2 regions of the Staphylococcus piscifermentans genome follow, and region 2 is predicted to be linked to the other one. Evidence: riboswitches for the same ligand, from Rfam matches in the RefSeq annotation. Region 2 holds a riboswitch; the other holds the start of a gene.
What was found. Region 2 has a riboswitch for FMN ahead of CKV71_RS07035 (ECF transporter S component). Riboswitches for the same ligand answer to the same signal wherever they lie in the genome.
Positions count from the first base shown of each region.

Region 1 (10,447 bases), 260 kb from region 2:
GGAGTAGTCGGATTATCTATCGGTACTCGACCGGATTGTCTACCTGACGATGTAGTAGAATATTTAGCAGATTTAAATCAGCGCACATATTTATGGGTGGAACTTGGACTGCAAACCGTTCACCAAGAAACTTCAGACTTGATTAACCGCGCTCATGATATGCAAACTTATTATGAAGGTGTAGAAAAATTAAGAAAACATAATATTAATGTATGTTCTCATATTATTAACGGATTGCCTGGCGAAGATTATGACATGATGATGGAAACAGCGAAAACAGTAGCTCAAATGGATGTGCAAGGTTTGAAAATTCATTTATTGCATCTATTAAAAGGTACACCAATGGTCAAGCAATATGAAAAAGGTATGCTGAATTTCATGTCTCAAGAAGAATATGTCAATTTAGTATGTGATCAATTAGAAATCCTGCCTCCAGAAATGATTATTCACCGTATTACCGGAGACGGCCCTATTGATTTAATGGTAGGTCCTATGTGGAGTGTTAATAAATGGGAAGTTTTGAATGCAATCGATGCCGAATTAGCAAGACGTCATTCTGCTCAAGGCCAACACTACAAGAAAGAACAGGAAGTCAATTAATCAAATGAAAGTAGAACGTATTTTACCTTTTGCTAAGTCGCTTATACTTTCTCATATCGATGAAAAGAGTACAGTAATCGATGCAACATGCGGTAACGGCCATGATACTTTGTTTCTAGCCGAACATGTGCCAAATGGGAAAGTTTACGGATTTGATATTCAAGAAGACGCAATTGAAGCTGCACGTGAGAAAGTTAAAGATTGTCAGAATACCATTTTGATTCATGATGGCCATCAAAATGTAAAGCAGTATGTCGAAGCCGCTGATTGCCCTATTGATGCAGCGATTTTTAATTTGGGTTATTTACCTAAAGGTGATAAACATATTGTGACTGAAGCTGCTACAACTATTCAAGCAATTGAAAATATCTTTGAAATGCTTGCACCAGAAGGCATTATTGTGCTTGTAATTTATCCAGGGCATCCTGAAGGGAAAATCGAAAGCGAAACAGTTTATCACTATCTAGAAAATTTTGATCAGCAACAAGCACACATTTTACAATACGGCTTTATTAATCAACGCAACAATCCACCATATATTTGCGCTATTGAAAAAAGATAAATAAATGCAAGAGCTTCTGCTAGTAAGATTATAATGAGCTGAGACATTAATGCCCCAGCTCATTTTTTTATTTTAATTATTGAAATAATTTATCTACACTTTTAGTAATATCTTTTAATACTTCAACTGAGTGATTAAACTCTTGAGTTTCTTTTTCATTTAATGGAGTTTCATAAATTTTTACAGCGCCAGCACGGTTTACAAGTGTTGGAACACCAATGTATACATCTTCATTGCCGTATTCGCCTTCTAAATAACTTGAAACAGTCAATACAAGATTTTGGTTGCGCAAAATAGCTTTGGTAATATGCAATAATCCCATAGCGATTCCATAGTATGTTGCACCTTTGGCTTGAATAATATCATAAGCTGCATCACGAGTATTCAAGAAGATTTCTTCGATGCGTTTTTCTCTTGCAGGATCTTCTTTTAAAATATCGTATAAATTTTGACCTGCAATACTAGCTTGAGACCATACTGCTAACTCAGAGTCACCATGTTCTCCGATAATACTTGCGTTCACACTTTCAGGCGCTACTCCGAACTCTGCACCTAATTCATATTTGAAACGGGCTGTATCTAAAATTGTACCTGAACCGATAACGCGTTCTTTTGGCAATCCAGAAACTTTTTTAGTTACATAAGTTAACACGTCTACTGGGTTGGCAGCGATTAAGAAGATACCGTCAAATCCACTGTCCATGATTTGTCCTACGATAGATTTAAAGATTTTAGTATTCTTTTCTACTAAGTCTAATCTAGTTTCACCTGGTTTTTGGGGAGCACCAGCTGTAATAACTACTAGATCTGCATTAGAACAATCAGCGTATGACCCAGCTTTAACAATCGATGGTGATTCGCCGTATGGCATCCCATGATTCAAGTCTAAAACGTCACCTTTAACTTTTTCTTCTGCTATGTCTACGATGTAAAATTCATCTGCAACCCCTTGAGCGACCATCGCAAATGCGTAGCTTGAACCAACAGCTCCATCGCCTACTAATACTACTTTGTTTGCTTTAACATTATTCATATACTTACCCTTCCTTTTTAAAAAATCACTTTCCTTATGTGATTAATTTCACATATTCAAGATAACAGGTTATCACTGAAAAAGCAATGCTTTTTTACCTAATTTAACAGTAATTATAAAAGTCTTAAATTTGTAAAAGCAAATAAAAAAGGGGTTGGAAAAACAGCAGATTTATAAAGCAAACCTCTAATATTGAAATTTGCGCGTTCAATATTAGAGGTCTGCTTTTTTATACTTATTAAATTTCAATTTGATCATCAACATCATTAGGAATAAATCCTAATGCATTCACTTTATTATTCAAATAACTTAATATATAACGCATCACTAAAGGACGTTCTGGTTCGTTATGAATTTCGTGATATAAACCGTCCCAAGCTTTAAAATAAAGTTCATCCGTTTTGACGCGTTTTTTTATTTCTAAGATGGCATCAGTATCTAAAATTTTATCGTCTTTTCCATACATAAGACACATTGGAATTTCTTGAATATCCTCTAAGTGTTCCATAGTCTTTCTCATCACATTAACCACTTCTTTGTACCAATGGTAAGAAACTTTCTTCAACATCAATCCATCTTGTTTAGTTTCTTCAATAACTTCTTCATTTCTAGTTAAATGTTCTGGTTCAATTCCTAAATTAAAGCGCATATCTTTTACCCCTGCGCCTATATTTGAAGTCAGCATGTTTTTACGTGTTTTATTATTTTTTTGAAATGCTGTTAATGGAGATAAAAGTATAATTCCTTCAATTGGCAGTTCCGTTCTTTCTAACAGATTCAATGTAATCAGACCGCCTAGACCTATTCCCATCAGAAATGTCGGTAATTTATACTCACTGGCTATTCTTAACCATTCTAAGATATGTTCGTGATAGACTTCAAAGTTGTCAATCTGTCCTTTATTAGAACGAGAGGTTTGACCTTGACCAGGCAAGTCTCCCATGATCACATGATATCCATTTCTTCTTAATGAAGTGATAACATAGGCATATCTACCCGTATGTTCTAATAAATTATGTGCAATGACAATGACACCTTTTGCTTCACTTTCTGTTTCCCACTTCCACATATCAACGACTACCCTTCTACTCTTATTATTTAAGTTTATTGTATCAAAATAAAGTCCTCAAAATCTATCTTGAACTCATTTCCTCTTTTTATAACGCAGTATTATTTAAATCATTTCATGAAAAATTAATCTAACATTATTTACAGTTTTTGTAATATGATATAATATCGTGTATTTTTATATATTGTTAACGTTTTCATACATTATTGAAACATGATACACTAATTTCAATATAGTTGTATGGGAGGAATATCTATGTCACTAGTTAAAGATTTTTTCATCGGTTTGTCCAATAATACATTTTTAAATAACTCAGCAAAGAAATACGGACCAGTATTAGGGGCAAGCAAAGTTGTAGTCGGCAACTCCTTAGATGATTTAATTGAAAAAATCCGTGAACTTAACGATAAGGGAATTACAGTTACTGTGGATTGTTTGGGTGAGTTTGTCGGAACAAAAGAAGAAAGCTTAATCGAAAAGGATATCATCTTAAAAGTTCTGCAAGCAATGCATGACAATGATGTTAAAGCACATCTATCTGTTAAAATCAGTCAGTTGGGCGCTGAATTTGATTTAGACTTAGCTGAGAAAAATCTTAGAGAAATTGTAGCTAAAGCTAAAGAATTAGATAACAGACATGTAAATATTGATACTGAAAAATTTGCAGGCTTAGATGATATCTTACATGTATTAGATGATATTTCTAAAGAATATGATAATGTAGGCACGGTTATTCAAGCCTATCTGTATACTGCTGAAGATATGGTTGAAAAATATCCACATATCAGATTAAGACTAGTAAAGGGTGCATATAAAGAAAATGCATCGATTGCTTATCAAAATAAAGAAGATATTGATACGAATTACATTTCTTTGATTGAAAAAAGACTGAAAAATGCGAAGAATTTTACATCTATCGCTACACATGATGATAAAATCATCGATCATGTGAAAAAATTTGTAGAAGATAATAATATTGATAGAGATAGCTTCGAATTCCAAATGTTATTTGGCTTCAGAACTGATTTAGCTTACGCAATTGCTGACGATAATTACAATTTCTGTATTTATGTACCTTTCGGCGATGATTGGTTCGGTTATTTCATGAGACGTTTAGCAGAACGCCCACAAAACTTGAATTTAGCAGCCAAAGAATTCGTTAAGCCAAAAACACTAGCTATTACAGCGGGCGTCATTGCTGCATTAATCGGATTATCATCTGCCACAACTGCTTTAATTAAGAAAAAATAAAATAAATAAAAGGAAGAAACTTTGGCAGTTAAGCTAAAAGTTTCTTCCTTTTTTTGAATTTTAAAATTATTTGATTGATTTAAGCAAGTTTGCCATTTCAATGGCTGCCATTGCAGCTTCTGCTCCCTTATTTCCAGCTTTTGTTCCAGCGCGTTCCACTGCTTGTTCTATAGTTTCAGTTGTTAACACACCGAAAATAACAGGTAAGCCACTTGTATCACTGACTTTAGAAACACCTTTCGCCACTTCATTACATACGTAGTCATAATGGGAAGTTGCGCCGCGAATGACACAGCCCAAAGTAATTACTGCATCATATTTTCCAGTCTCTGCAAGTTTTTTTGCAGCTAAAGGAATTTCAAATGCACCTGGCACATAAGCAACATCAATTTGATTGCTGTCTACTTCATGTCTTACCAGTACATCTTTCGCGCCTTCTAATAAGCGTCCTGTAATAAAGTCATTGAAACGTGAAACTACGATTCCGATTTTTAAATCTTGTCCTAATAGTTTTCCTTCAAAATTCATTCTGATTTCCTCCAATTTATTGATAATAATTTTTACAGCATGTGTCCCATTTTTTCTTTTTTAGTTTGCAAATAATCATGGTTGTGCTCGCATTCTGGAACAATTAATTCAATTCTATCTGCGACATCAATTCCATAGTATTGCATTCCTTTAAATTTTTCTGGATTATTACTTAATAAATTTATCTTTTCTATACCGAAATGTTTAAGGATTTCCGCAGCATGATAATAATCGCGAAGATCCTCCTCAAATCCTAAAGCAAGGTTGGCTGTTACTGTATCATAGCCTTGTTCAATCAGCTCATAGGCTTTCAATTTATTAATCAAACCTATGCCACGGCCTTCTTGTGGTAAATAAATAATCATACCGTCATTTTGATCAATATATTCCATTGCCGCTTCTAATTGTGCCCCACAATCACATCTTTGGCTGTGGAAAATATCACCTGTTAAACATGAGGAGTGAATACGCACATTTTCCACTTTTTTAATATCGCCTTTAACAATAGCTACAATTTCATCATGAGAATAGTCAGATTCGAACCCATACATGTCAAATGTACCGAAATCTGTCGGTAATTTCACTTTTGCTTTAGCATGCATATGTTGTTCATGTGTTCTGCGGTAGTGTACGAGTGCTTCAATAGAAATCATTTTCAGCTGGTGTGCTTCTTTGAATTGTTGTAACTGATCTCCTTTTGCCATTGTGCCGTCTGCATTCATAATTTCACAAATCAAACCAGCCGGCTTAGCACCTGTCATTGCAGCCAAATCAACTGCCGCTTCTGTGTGTCCATTTCTGACCAATACTCCTCCAGTTCTAGCAATAAGTGGGAATAGATGACCTGGACGGTTGAAATCTTCTGGCTTCGCTTCATTTGAAATTAATGCTTTAGCCGTCATCATTCGTTCATTTGCACTAATACCAGTTGTAGTATCTACATGATCCACACTTTCGGTAAAAGCAGTACCGAATGCATCGCTGTTATCTTTAACCATAGGCGTCAAATTAAGTCGCTCAGCAAGTGATGGTGCAAGCGGCGCGCAAATTAAACCGCGTCCTTCTTGTGCCATGAAATTGACGGTATTATCACTCATAAACTCTGTAACAGCTACTAAATCACCTTCATTTTCTCGGTCTTCATTATCTACTACAATAATACTTTCTCCTGCTTTCAATGCTTCCACAGCAGATTCTATACTATCGAATTTCATCTCAATCCACTCCTATCAAAATCCAAACTGACTCAATTTATCCCTAGTCAATCCAGATTCATCTTTTGAAAGTGCTTTTTGAACGTATTTAAATAACATATCCGCTTCCAAATGCACTTTATCTCCTACTTTTTTCGAACTTAAAATCGTCGCACGCTTCGTTTCAGGTATTAAATGAATATCAAATTGACCATCATCTAAACGGAAAATAGTTAAACTGACACCATCTACCGTAATGGAACCTTGCTGTACCATTTGAGAAGTCAGTGATGTCGGACATTGAATCGTGACAATATTGGAATTAGCTGATGGTTGAATTCGACGTATCGTTCCGACGTCATCAACATGACCCAATACAAAATGGCCGCCAAATCTTCCTTGACTGGACATCGCACGTTCTAAATTAACCGCACTGCCTTTACGTAATTCAGAGAGATATGTTTTATTTTCAGTACCTTTAATCACTTGAACATCAAAGGTTTGGTTATTAAAAGAAATTACAGTTAAGCAAGCGCCATTGACACTGATAGAATCACCGATATGAATGTCTTGCAAGATTGTGTGACATTCAATCGTCAACTTCATGACATTTTGTTCTGAAGCAGTCTGGACGACTGTACCGACTTCTTCAACTATACCGGTAAACATATAAGATCACTTCTTTCTTAGTGAAACTTTAATATTTTGATCGATGATTTCAGAGTTGGCAATTTCAAATTGAGGAATTTTATCCAAGGAAAGTACATTGTCAGTTTGATAAAACTGATATTTCCCTGAACCTCCAATAACTTTCGGGGCATAATAAATGATGAGTGTTTGGACACACTCTGATTGGAGAAATTGAGAAGATACATTAGGTCCAGCTTCTACATAAAGCGAACCAATACCATTATGATATAAATCTTGTAAAATATTTTTAATAGAACAATCTTCTAACAGTATGATTTTAACTTGATTAGAATGTTCTTTATTCAGCATTTCTTTATTTTCTGTATACAACCAGACTGGCGTTTGCTGGTCATGAAAAATCTGTTGTTGCAGGTTTAATCGGCCGCTTCTATCTAATATTACTCTAACGGGCTGTCGTTCGCCTTCTAGTCTGACCGTTAAACTCGGATTATCCGCTTGAACTGTTCCAGCACCTGTCAACAAAGCGTCATGACGTGCACGGTGTTTAAAGACATCTTGTTTAACACCTGGATTAGTAATCCATTGACTCTGCCCTGTATCTGTCGCTTGTTTGCCATCTAAACTCACACTGACTTTCAATGTGACTTCTGGTATATTTTCAGATTTCGCTTTAAAAAAGTCTTTATACATGAGCTCAGCTTGGGCTTGATGCTGATATTCCACTTCAATACCTGCAGATTGCAAAATGTCATCTCCGGGTGAATCGAGCGAAATATCTTTCATGGCATACACTACTTTTTTAATACCTGCTTCAATAATTTTATTGACGCAAGGCGGTGTAGAACCGAAGTGTGTGCATGGTTCTAAGGATACATAAATCGTAGCGCCTTGAGCTTGGTCACCAGCCATATCTAAAGCTTGCACTTCAGCATGACGTTCACCTTGCTTGAGATGTGCGCCAAGACCTACTATCCAACCATCCTTTACGACTACTGAGCCAACTGCTGGATTCACACCTGTCTGACCTTCTGCCATTTTTGCCAGTTGTATTGCATTTTGTAAAAATCGATTCAAACAATCACCTCATTAAAAAACCGTTGTCCAATAAAATTGAGCAACGGGAAATAGAATTTATCATCATTTATCTTTGAAAATAAAAAATTTAGTATAAAGGCATACTTAAATAAGACCACTTAAACTAAAACTTTTTAAATCAAATAGATAATTAAGTTTCACATTTAATGATGTTCTTCATTCTTTCTCCCATCCAGACTATACTGTCGGCTCTAGATTTCCACTAGATCAGCCATATTCAAAAAAGAATACAGGTCGCAGGCTTTAATTTACTGCCGGTTGGGAATTTCACCCTGCCCCGAAAGAATTTTTATGAAATTGTTTCTGAATCAATAAGAGTTATTCAAAATCTTAACTCATGAATTAATCATATCTTATTTTTATCAATCTTACAATAACAAAAGCTTATCTAGCGTATTTGTTCGTGAAAATCATATAAGCTTTTGACTGCTTGCACAGATTGACGCACAATCATGTTTACACCATTGCGTGCCTGATTAATGCCGTTGGTAATTTGTCCGATAGCAATAAGATGAGGCAGCGTACCATGTCGAGGGCTGATTACCTGATTGGTTTCAGGGACAATTTGAATACCGCCCATTGGGTGAGGTTGTACAATTTGTCTATTAGCGATATCTATAATAAAAGCATCGTCATCATCTAAATCTTTCAATTGTGTTTTAGGACCAGTGGCATTAATTACAACATTGAAATAATCAGGCTCAACTTGATTATGATATTTAAAAATGTACGTTTCATTTTTATATTGTACATCTGCTAAATCTTTTTTAATTACCACATGTCCAGCAGAAATTTCTTCAATCAACAATCGTGCTGTACGCGGAGGCATCGGGTTTGAATTGGCTTTTAAAATCGGCATATACTTTTTCATGAAAACTTCTTGATCTTGCAGGCTCAAACTATTCCATATCCAGTTCATATTTTCCTTGATGGTTTCAAGTATACTTTGGAAAACTCCTAATATTTCAGGGTGAGCTAAATCATATTTCAAGTCTTTAATCGGGTCCCCTACTTTACGATTAATCAACTCTTGTAATGGAATATTATAATCTTCACATTCTTGTTTAAATAACCGGATCATAGATTCTAGAGGAACTACTCCAAAGTGCGAACGTAATATACTTTCGAAATTCTCTTTAGTAATATGACGCAGAGTAATATCAATCATATTTCCACGCACACTCGGAAGCTCTCCATGTCTGCTCGTAGCTGTAATCGGCAAATTAGGATGATGTTTAACCACATAACGTATTACATCTAAACTCGATAAGCCTGTACCGATAATCGCAATATCGTCTGTGCTGTCCACTTCATTCAGCGTTTCATAAGTCGGATAAGGTGATGGAATATAACCCTTCAGACCTTTTAAATGGTAAGGATCATGATAAGCCATCGTACCTACTGTCAAGAAGACATAATCATACTGTCTGCATGCTTCTTGTTGATGATTGGTACATACAAAATATTGAATTCTGGCATTTTCCTCATAACCTTGTTCTAAATACATCTCAGTGGCCTTTTCCGTAATTAAATGAATGTTACTGTATTGTTGATTGAATTTTTCTAAATAGCTTTTCATATAATGACCGAATACAAATCTCGGTAAATATGTAGCATTATCAAATTTAAATTGATTTTGAGTTTCATACCAATTGAAAAATTCTGAGGCATCGTGAGCATTCAGCGACATGTCTTTACTTGGTAAATTAATAAGTAATTGCGCACTGTCATTTTGAAAAGGCACTCCTTGCCCCATATTTTGAGGATCATCATACACATCAATGTCTAGTTCACTAAAATATGAATGAGCTTCTAATTGACGTAAAATACTGACACCTGCCGTACCCATTCCAATAATTGCGACCCGCATTTTATTTCCTCCTCTTTATTTCCGATTCACTCTATAGTTTCATTACCTATTATGCAATAAAAACAAATAAAGCGAAACAATTAAAACTGTTTCGTTTTAATTCTTCCGCTTTATGAAAAAGTTTAAATTTATTTATTGATGTTGTTTATCATCTTTATAGACAAATAACTTGAAGTATTTACCCTCAGTATTGATTTTCTTATAGAAATCGGCAATTAAGGACGCATTACTTTCTGCCCATTTAATATCTGTTGCATATTGATGTTCCCCTGGATTTTTTGGATTCCATCTCATGCTATAAAGTGTATTTTGATCTGGGTTGGATAAGAAATGAGAGTGAATAAAATCAGCTCCTCCATCTATTGCTTTTTCAGGTGTATCCCAATTATGTTTCTTAGCATATTCTGCGCCCGTTTTAATAGGATCTTTATCTAATGCACCTACACCATAAAAGTTATAATATTTCTTACCGTCTATTTCGACACCTTTGGATAAATCACTCTTCACAGCACCTGTTTCTAAAATTGCATGTGAAATTAAGTATACTTCATTAACATGACGTTTCTTGGCTGCTTTCATAAAGTCATCAGTATGT
Region 1 is NZ_LT906447.1:1,234,985-1,245,431, reverse strand. Features, by position in the region: gene CKV71_RS05805 (tRNA modification radical SAM protein MnmL/YtqA) at 1-600, shown strand, start outside; gene CKV71_RS05800 (tRNA 5-(aminomethyl)-2-thiouridylate-methyltransferase MnmM) at 605-1,162, shown strand; gene CKV71_RS05795 (L-lactate dehydrogenase) at 1,239-2,195, opposite strand; gene CKV71_RS05790 (alpha/beta fold hydrolase) at 2,434-3,264, opposite strand; gene CKV71_RS05785 (proline dehydrogenase family protein) at 3,520-4,515, shown strand; gene ribH (6,7-dimethyl-8-ribityllumazine synthase) at 4,582-5,043, opposite strand; gene ribA (GTP cyclohydrolase II) at 5,076-6,257, opposite strand; gene CKV71_RS05770 (riboflavin synthase) at 6,273-6,905, opposite strand; gene ribD (bifunctional diaminohydroxyphosphoribosylaminopyrimidine deaminase/5-amino-6-(5-phosphoribosylamino)uracil reductase RibD) at 6,912-7,961, opposite strand; FMN riboswitch at 8,139-8,271, opposite strand; gene CKV71_RS05760 (FAD/NAD(P)-binding protein) at 8,371-9,852, opposite strand; gene CKV71_RS05755 (peptidoglycan release complex glucosaminidase SagB) at 9,985-10,447, opposite strand, start outside.
Region 1: it holds a riboswitch for FMN, as region 2 does, so the genes downstream of both, ribD (bifunctional diaminohydroxyphosphoribosylaminopyrimidine deaminase/5-amino-6-(5-phosphoribosylamino)uracil reductase RibD) here and CKV71_RS07035 (ECF transporter S component) in region 2, are expected to answer to the same signal.

Region 2 (10,447 bases):
ATAAGGTTTCAGAATTTCACCGACTAATTTCTCATTTATCCCTTTATCATACATATCAGCTGTATCAAAATAAGTAATTCCTAATTCAATTGCACGTTCAATAATAGCTTGTGCATGCTTCTTTTCTGTTCCTAGGCTCATACACCCTAAACCTAATTCAGATATCTCTAATCCGCTCTTCAAAACATTCTTTTGCATGTTTCTACTCCTTTCGATACACTTTAATTGTCTAACAATCCTAGTTTAGCAATAAATCAAAATAGTTAAAAGGAACGTGATTATAATGGACTTAACAGAAAAAACACTTAGTAAAAAACATATCTATTCAGGAAAAATTATTGATGTTGATGTCGATGAAGTACAGTTGCCGAACGGAGATACATCCAAACGAGAGATTGTAAACCACTCAGGAGCTGTAGCAGTTTGTGCGCTTACACCTGAAAATAAAGTCGTATTTGTGAAACAATATCGTAAACCAGTTGAAAAAGTATTATTAGAAATTCCAGCCGGAAAATTAGAGGAGGGGGAAGATCCTGAGGAAGCTGCACATCGCGAATTAGAAGAAGAAACAGGATATATCGCTGAAAGTTTAGAATTAATTGCAGATGTTTATACTTCTCCAGGCTTCGCAAATGAGAAAATCTCCATTTATTTTACAGATAAGTTGAAGAAAGGAAATGTCCATTTAGACCCTGATGAATTTGTCGAACAAGTAGAGTTAAGTATTGATGAAATCAATGATTTAGTAGCAAACTTAGAAATTACAGATTCAAAAACTTTAATAGCTCTTCAACATCTATTATCAAATTATAATCATTCTAAATAAAGAGTGAGAATGAGTTGCTTTTTTAACAAAATACTGGTAATTTAATAATTGAGTCATTAAACAAATTAAAATGATTATAATTATTAGTAGAGGAGTGAGGCTTCCGTGGAAGAACGTTTAAAACGCGTGAAGCAGCAATTACAACAATCATCTTATAAATTAACTCCACAACGTGAAGCAACTTTAAGAGTTTTGATTGAGAATGAATCTGATCACCTTAGTGCTGAAGATGTCTATTTGAAAGTAAAGGACAAAGCGCCTGAAATCGGTTTGGCAACAGTGTATAGAACATTAGAGTTGCTTGCAGAGTTGAAGATCGTTGATAAGATCAACTTCGGAGATGGTGTATCTCGCTTTGATTTGAAAAAAGAAGGCGAAAAACACTTCCATCACCATTTAGTTTGCATGGAATGTGGCAAAGTTGAGGAAATTGCTGAAGATTTATTGCCGAAAGTTGAAGAACGCGTAGAAAATGAATTTAATTTTAAAATCTTAGATCATCGTCTTACATTTCATGGCATTTGCAATGAATGTCAACAAAAGAAAAAAGAAGTATGACAAGGTAAGAAGGTGAAGTGTGATGGAAACCAATTATGATGTGGTTATCGAAGAATACCTAAAATTTATTCAAATTGAAAAAGGATTAAGTGCGAATACAATCGGCGCTTATCGAAGAGATTTGAATAAATATAAAGAGTATCTGGTTTTAAAGAAAATTAATAATATAGACTTTATAGACCGTGAAATTATTCAACAATGCTTAGGATACTTGCATGATGATGGACATTCAGCTAAGTCTATTGCTCGTTTTATTTCAACTGTCAGAAGTTTTCATCAGTTTGCTTTAAGAGAACGTTATGCAGCGAAAGATCCGACTGTTTTAATTGAAACGCCTAAATATGAACGGCGCTTGCCTGATGTATTAGATGTTGAGGACGTACTCGCATTATTAGAAACACCCGATTTGTCAAAAAATAACGGTTACAGAGACCGCACCATTTTAGAATTATTGTATGCGACTGGAATGCGTGTGACAGAATTGATTCATGTGCGCGTTGAAGATGTCAATTTAATCATGGGATTTGTGCGAGTTTTCGGTAAAGGCAGCAAAGAACGTATTATTCCTTTAGGCGAGACTGTAATAGATTATTTAAAAAAATATATCGAAACAGTCAGACCGCAGTTGTTGAAACAAACAGTTACGGACGTTTTATTCTTAAATATGCATGGCAAACCTTTATCTAGACAAGGTATTTGGAAACTTATCAAACAATATGGCGTTAAAGCTAATATCAAAAAGAAACTGACACCGCACTCACTTAGACATTCATTTGCTACTCATTTACTCGAAAATGGTGCTGATTTAAGAGCGGTTCAAGAGATGTTGGGACATTCAGATATTTCGACTACACAGCTTTATACTCATGTCTCAAAATCACAAATCAGAAAAATGTATAACGAATTTCATCCTAGAGCTTAATCCGAAGATACTTAGTTTAGCTATAAAGAAATCTTTAATTGCAGGTTTCTTCATAGCTATTTTTTAATTTTTAGAAAGGTACAAAATAATCATTCTCCCTCTATATTATTATTATCTTTCTGCCATTTTAATTTACTTCTTTTTAACGCTTCTATTCTAGCTTGTTCTACCTCATGTCGATCTCTTAATAAATGATGGTCATAAATATACGGTCTTTCATTAATATAGGTCATCACTGTATAATATGGATAACATTGCTGCAGTTTCTTAATAGTTGTAGCGAGAAGAGGTAATTCGATAACTTGGAAACTGCATTGTTGGCTAGCATTTTCACATAATTGTGTGAGCAAATCCAAATAGGCCTGATGCTTTACTCCTAAGGTTTCCATATTGTTATTCTGATAATCTGCTACACGGTACGCCCGTTTAAATAAAGTTGCCGCACCTTTGTAGTTGCCACGACGATAATGATAACATCCTGTTGCGCATAATATCAGACTGACTACAGCATCTTTTTTAGAATAGGAAGATTGCGCTTTCCATGCTTCTTCTAAAATGTCATGACATAAAAAATAATGTTGTTTAGCATGAAATTGATAAAAATAAGATAGTAATGCTTCTTCCATTGTCTTCACCTCCTGCTTCTGATTTATTTTATTAGACTATTCATGTATAATATTTTACTGAATGACAAACGTAACATGCAATTAAAGGAGAACGAAATGTACGAAGTTAAACTAGATGCTTTCAATGGGCCCTTGGACTTATTGCTTCATTTGATACATAAATATGAAATCGACATTTACGATATTCCGATGAAAGCTTTAACAGAGCAATATATGAATTATATTCACGCTATGAAAAAATTAGAAATTAATATCGCCAGCGAATATTTAGTTGTAGCTTCTGAATTATTGATGATTAAAAGCAAAATGCTTTTACCTCAGTATGACGTAGAGGAAGAAAGTGAATTAGATGATCCGCGTGAAGATTTAGTCGGCCGATTAATTGAATATCAGAACTATAAAGAATATACAGAGTTTCTGAATGAAATGAAAGCGCAAAGAGAGAATTATTACAGCAAACATCCTACAGATTTAAGTCATTTAGAGACTGTAGAAGTCTGGGACGCTACTCAAACTATTGATTTAACAGAATTAATCATGGCGTATCAAAGAATCAAAACCAGAACTTCTTTCAATACACCTAAAAGTGTAACAATTCAAAAAGAAACGTTTACTATTGAACAAGCATCAAAACAAGTCACTGAAAAGCTCGCACTTTCTAACTCTTTTAATTTTTTCAGTCTCTTCACTTTTAAAGAAACGACAGAAGAAGTGGTGACTCATTTCTTAGCAATTTTAGAAATGTCTAAATCGGGAATTATACAAATTAACCAAGATAAAGATTTTGCAGATATCAGTATTACAAGAGGTGTAAATTATGGCATTGGAGCATAAGGGGATATTAGAAGGCTTATTATACACAGCAGGGGATGAAGGCTTAGAAGCCAGACAAATAATGGAAGTATTGGAAATAACCGAAGATGAGTTAAATGAACTTGCAGCATCCTACCAAGCTCCTGGTTTAATGATTCAACAATATGGTACTACATATGTCTTAACTACTAAATCCGAAGCTGCTCCATATATTGAAAAGTTGATTAAAAATCAATCGAATATGAAACTCTCGCAAGCAGCAATGGAAGTATTATCCATTATCGCTTATAATCAACCCGTAACAAGAAGCGATATTGAATTAATTCGCGGCATTAATTCGGATGGTGCAGCTAAGACGTTGATTGCAAGAGGTTTAGTTGAAGCTAAAGCAGAAGATAACTCACGCAGTCAACAACTTTATACAACGCCGTTATTCTTGAATGTTTTTGGTATGGCAAACTTGGATGAGCTTCCGACAACCGAAGAAGAGGAAGAAGAAATAGAATCATTTTTCAATAATTTGATTAACCAAAAAGGAGATAATAATGAGTAAAGAATTAGAAAGATTACAAAAGAGAATTGCAAACAGCGGCTATACTTCACGCAGAAAAGCGGAAACATTAATCACTGAAGGGAAAGTTAAAGTAAACGGTGAAACAGTAACTGAATTAGGCACAAAAGTTAAAGCTTCTGATAATGTCGAAGTAGAAGGTGTTAAGTTAGAACAAGAAGATAAACTTTATATTCTTTTTTACAAACCGGCACAAGTCATTACCAGCGTTTCAGACGATCGCGGCAGAACAGTTGTAACGGATTATTTCGATGACTTGGAAACGCGAATTTATCCTGTGGGCAGATTAGATTATGATACTTCAGGGTTATTGCTGTTAACTAACGATGGAGAATTCACTAATCTAATGACACATCCGAGATATAAAATCAAGAAGAAGTACGTTGCTAAATTAAAAGGATACTTAATGAGAGATGAAGTCAAAGCGCTGGAAAAAGGTATTCAATTAGAAGATGGTAAAACGCATCCAGCTGAAATCAAAATCAAAAATCAAAACCAAGAAAAAAATACAACGGTAGTAGAAATTACAATCTCAGAAGGCAGAAACCGTCAAGTACGCCGTATGTTTGAACATTTTGGGCACGAAGTTACTAAACTTTCACGTATTGAGTTAGGCGGATTTTTAACACTTAAAGGTTTAAATGCTGGTGAAGGGCGTGTAATGACGCCGCATGAAGTTAAAAAGCTCAGAAACTTGGCCGAGAACGGTTAAATCTGAAAAAGCATAAAATTGCAGCAAAATCTTTGTGAAACTTTACACAATATTTTACGTTGTGTTCGCAAACTCTTAGTTTCAATTATCTTGTTGATATATGCTTATGATATAATATCCTTTGTAGTGAAAAATTATTTGTTATAAAGTAGGCAATACTAATCGACAAATGAACGATGTTAAATTTTAAAATATCCAATACTAACAACTCTAAACATATAAAAAAGATGAATGATACAACGAAATTGATATTGCAATAAACACAATTCGTCTTAAAGTATCATATAAAATTGGATACTCAAATGGGAGGTAGCAATAACTATGACAAAAATACTTGTCGTTGATGATGAAGAAAGAATCCGAAGACTGCTTAAATTATATTTAGAAAGAGAATCTTTTGATATCGAAGAAGCTCAAGACGGCAAAGAAGCATTAGATATGGCATTGAATAATGATTATGCTTGTATCTTATTAGACTTAATGCTTCCCGAATTAGACGGTATAGAAGTTGCAAACCGTTTAAGAGAGTATAAAGACACACCTATTATTATGTTGACCGCTAAAGGGGAAGAGACAAACCGCGTGGAAGGATTTGAATCTGGGGCAGATGACTATATCGTCAAACCATTTTCACCGCGCGAAGTTGTTTTACGTGTTAAAGCCTTACTAAGACGTACTTTAACAGCAGCTTCTGAGCAAAATGAGCCACACGCTAGAGATTTGATTGAATTCAAACATTTAGTGATTGATAACGATGCACATCGCGTACTTGCTGATGGTACTCAAGTCAACTTAACACCGAAAGAATATGAACTATTAATCTTCTTAGCGAAGACACCGAACAAGGTTTTTGACCGTGAACAATTATTGAAAGATGTATGGCATTATGAATTCTACGGAGACTTGCGTACTGTAGATACACATGTCAAACGTCTTAGAGAAAAATTAAATCGTGTTTCCTCAGATGCAGCGCACATGATTCAAACTGTCTGGGGCGTCGGTTATAAATTCGAGGTCAACAGCAATGATGAAACGGCTCAATAATGTCGTAATAAAACTGTGGTTAACTATAATTCTTATAGTGACGACAGTTTTAATTTTACTCAGTGCAGCTTTAATTACGTTTATTCAAAACTATTATACGCAAGATACTGAACAATCCTTAATTAAAGATGCCGAACGCATCAGTGTATTACTCGAAGAATCCGATAACAAGGGACTGGCAATCAAGCATAGTAAAGCATTGATCGAAGGTCCGAGCGGCTTGATTATCATGAAAAATAAAAATGATGAATTCTATAATTCACATTCTAAGTTGAAAAACGAAATGATGAATGTGATTACTAAAAATTCTAATTATCAAAAGGTGTTTAAAGACCATCAAAAAACCTCACAGCATGTGAAGTTAAAAGTCGATGATAAAACTAGAACTTACGTATTGTTAGGTTATCCGACAAAAATAGATGCTGCCACTCCAAACGGTGCAGTATTTATTTATCAAGACTTAAAGAGTATAGATGATACCAATAATGTGATTACTATTATTATTTTAGCGACAGCAGTTATCTTCTTAATTATAACAACTGTTTTTGCATTCTTTTTATCATCAAGAATTACCAAACCGCTTCGCCAACTCCGTACTCAAGCAATGAACGTATCTGAAGGCGACTATACGCAAGTTAACAATATTAATTCGAAAGATGAAATTGGTGAATTAGCACATTCTTTCAATAAGATGAGTAATGATATCCAAAGACATATTGATGAAATTTCTGCTTCAAAAAACATCAGAGACAGCCTCATCAATTCAATGGTCGAAGGCGTATTGGGGATTAATGAAAACAGAGAAATTATTCTTTCTAATGAAATGGCTAAAAAAATGGCCGAACAGCTCCGTGCGACAAAAAAAGAACAATTTACTGAACAGATGGATCGTACGTTTGAAGAAAAAGAAATCCAGTTCCAAGAATATGAAGTCAAAAATCGTTACTATGTCGTTATTATGAGTTATATTGAACAATTCCAACCTCACCAAAGCGGTGTAGTAGCGATTATTCGAGATATGACCAACGAGCATCAATTAGATCAGATGAAAAAAGACTTCATTGCTAATGTTTCTCACGAACTACGTACACCTATTGCCTTATTGCAAGGTTACACAGAATCTATTGTAGACGGCGTGGTTTCTGAACCGGAAGAAATCAGAGATTCACTTTCAATTGTTCTAGACGAAACACAGCGCTTGAATCGTCTCGTCAATGAACTGTTAAATGTAGCAAGAATGGATGCTGAAGGCCTATCAGTAAATAAAGAAGTGCAGCCTATCGATAACTTATTGGAGCGCATGCAACTGAAATATCGTCAACAAGCTGAAGATTTGCAGATTGATATTAATTTGGCACCAGATACTAATGGAAAACTTTGGTACTATGATACAGATAGAATGGAACAAGTACTGACTAACTTAGTAGACAATGCCTCTCGCTATACTTCACCGGGAGATGCGATTACTATCAGTACAGGCGAATCAGATCAATACGATATCTTATATGTTTCTGATACAGGCAGCGGAATAGCACCCGAGCATATTGATTTAGTATTTGACAGATTTTACAAAGTGGATGCTTCTAGAAAACGTGGTAAAGAAGGAACAGGGTTAGGCTTATTTATCTGCCGTATGATTATCGAAGCACAAGATGGCACGATTGACTTGAAAAGTCATTTAGGCGAGGGCACAACCTTTATTATTAAATTGCCCAAGCCGCCAAAGCATTAATTCAACGAATTGAGAAGTATTAAAGCATTGATATCAACTCCCTATATAAAGTAGTCACTTAAAAAGTGCAAGCTTTATATGGGGAGTTTTATGTTGACAGAAAAATGTCTCTTCTGTTTAAGCATCGGGATTGAATCAAAACATCTAATCCGATATAATAGATAAGAAAATAAAATAATAATGAAATTCATCTTCGGGGTCGGGTGAAAGTCCCAACCGGCAGTAATTAAAGCCTGCGACCTGTATTTATTAATCATAAATATGGCTGATCTAGTGAGACTCTAGAGCCGACAGTATAGTCTGGATGGGAGAAGATGGAGGGTTTATTTGTTGTGCGTAAATTCCTCCTATTCGCGTAAGATGAATGGAAGGAGTACTTATGAATCAACAAAAAAACAAACGCTTTATCATTATAAGTATGATGAGTGCCATTGCGTTTATTTTGATGTTTATCAAATTTCCGCTGCCATTTTTACCACCATACTTAACGCTTGATTTCAGCGACGTTCCTGCATTGCTTGCAACATTTCTATTTGGGCCTGTAGCAGGCGTGATTGTAGAACTCATCAAAAATCTGCTTAACTTCCTTTTCAATATGGGAGATCCGATAGGGCCTGTAGCAAATTTTGCAGCTGCAGTCAGTTTCTTGCTTACTGCATTTTATGTAAGTAAATTATCTAAAGGCAAATTAAATATAATTATAGGTTTAATTGCAGGTACTTTAGTAATGACTTTAGTCCTGAGTATCTTAAACTATTTTGTCTTATTGCCTTTATATGGTATGATTATGAACCTTGCTGATGTAGTAAAAAACTTAAAAATTATCATTGTATCAGGCATTATTCCGTTTAATATAATTAAAGGAATTGCGGTATCCATCATTTTCCTTTTACTCTATAAACGACTTAAAAAAGCATTGAACTATTAAACAAATAATCATTGCTCATTCATATATTAGGGGCTGGAACATATCGATTTGTTCCAGCTCCTGTCTATATAATTGGCGACAACTAATTCTTAAGGAAACAAAAAGAGACCAAAATACGAATCATATTTTGATCTCACACATTCATCTATATTTAGCGAAGAATACTAACTTAAAAGACGATTGATAGTCATTATTCGAATTTTAATGCATCCCCATCGAAAGGCTCATCTGCAATTTTAATAGAGTCTGTAGGACAACCTTCATCTGCATCTTCTAAATCTTCATAAAGTTCTTCAGGAACTTCTGCTGTACCTTCATTATCATCTAAAATAACATATGCGATACCTTCATCGTCATAATCATAAATATCTGGAGCTGCAGCACCGCAAGCACCGCATGCAATACAAGTATCCATATCTACAATCGTATATTTAGCCAATTTTACTTCGCCTCCTTTTACAAAAATGCTACACTTATAACGTATTTTTATTTTAACACCAGGAATTCTTTTTTCAATACAACAGATTATTAAGGTGATGATTGATTTGAAAGAAATTATTCAATACATAAAAACACATGCTTATCATTATAAAACTGCTAAAAGTCTTTATAATATCATCGTTGGTGCTAAAACCCATCAAACTTATTTTGATGCATGTAGCCAACAACTTTTATCATTATATCACAGTCATCCAAATTTGAAATATCCGTCATTCGAACGAATATTCAATAGTTTGAATGAAAGCGATGACAATTTAAATATTGATTTAAAAATTACTCCTCGCTATACTTTTGAAAGCATACAACAGACATTCCAAGTGATTCAATTATTAATTCAAACAATTTCTTATAATAATCATCACACTTTATCTTTTATACCCGTCTCACAAATAAACAAAGTCCAGCATAGAGTGAAAAGAATTTTTCGTAAAATTAATCAAGAACATAAAGAAAAATTATTTGAAGAGGAAATATATCTACTGTTCAGACGAATTAATAAGGAAAATAATAGCTCCATCCTGCATTATTTTTTACAAGGTTTTGAAGAAACGATGTATACCAACCAACAAGTAGGGATGATAGAGTCATTAACTTACGATGATTTATTACGTATAAAAATGAACGATCTTGTAGAAATGATGAATCAATTAGAAAACAAAGTCGATTTTCCTATTTTAAATGAAGCGATTATCCTACCAGTCTTATCCCAAAACGCATATCAAACTTATCAACATGTTAAAGAAGGATTAAAAATGAACCAGATCGCTCATTTAGAAAACGTCAAAGAAAATACAGTAGAAGATCATATATTAGAACTATTTATTAAAGGTTACTTATCAGACTATAGCAAGTATCTTCATGAGGGTTTTTATAAAGATTTCAAACCTTTTTATCAGAATCAGAAAGAATCGCGCCTCAAGGAATTTAAAACAGAATTTCCAAATTACAGCTATTTTGAAATTAAACTTGCGATTATACGCACAGCCAGGGAGGAGTAGGACAGTTACTAAAAATATAATTAAATGTTTATAAACATACCCAAACCTATTTATAATTGAATTGAGGCGACAATCATGTATAAGACTATAGAAATAAACGGAAAATTAGGGAGTGCAATTTCTTACCCATCTAACCCTAAATATACAGCATACAGTCGGGTTGCGAACCCATCGCATGATGCATTACAAAATAAAATGGAAATTTTAACACATCAC
Region 2 is NZ_LT906447.1:1,492,469-1,502,915, forward strand. Features, by position in the region: gene CKV71_RS06985 (aldo/keto reductase) at 1-198, opposite strand, end outside; gene CKV71_RS06990 (NUDIX hydrolase) at 284-826, shown strand; gene fur (ferric iron uptake transcriptional regulator) at 932-1,384, shown strand; gene xerD (site-specific tyrosine recombinase XerD) at 1,407-2,306, shown strand; gene CKV71_RS07005 (DUF309 domain-containing protein) at 2,396-2,932, opposite strand; gene CKV71_RS07010 (segregation and condensation protein A) at 3,029-3,766, shown strand; gene scpB (SMC-Scp complex subunit ScpB) at 3,750-4,298, shown strand; gene CKV71_RS07020 (pseudouridine synthase) at 4,291-5,028, shown strand; gene CKV71_RS07025 (response regulator) at 5,350-6,072, shown strand; gene CKV71_RS07030 (ATP-binding protein) at 6,056-7,804, shown strand; FMN riboswitch at 7,990-8,124, shown strand; gene CKV71_RS07035 (ECF transporter S component) at 8,184-8,732, shown strand; gene CKV71_RS07040 (ferredoxin) at 8,923-9,171, opposite strand; gene CKV71_RS07045 (helix-turn-helix domain-containing protein) at 9,269-10,231, shown strand.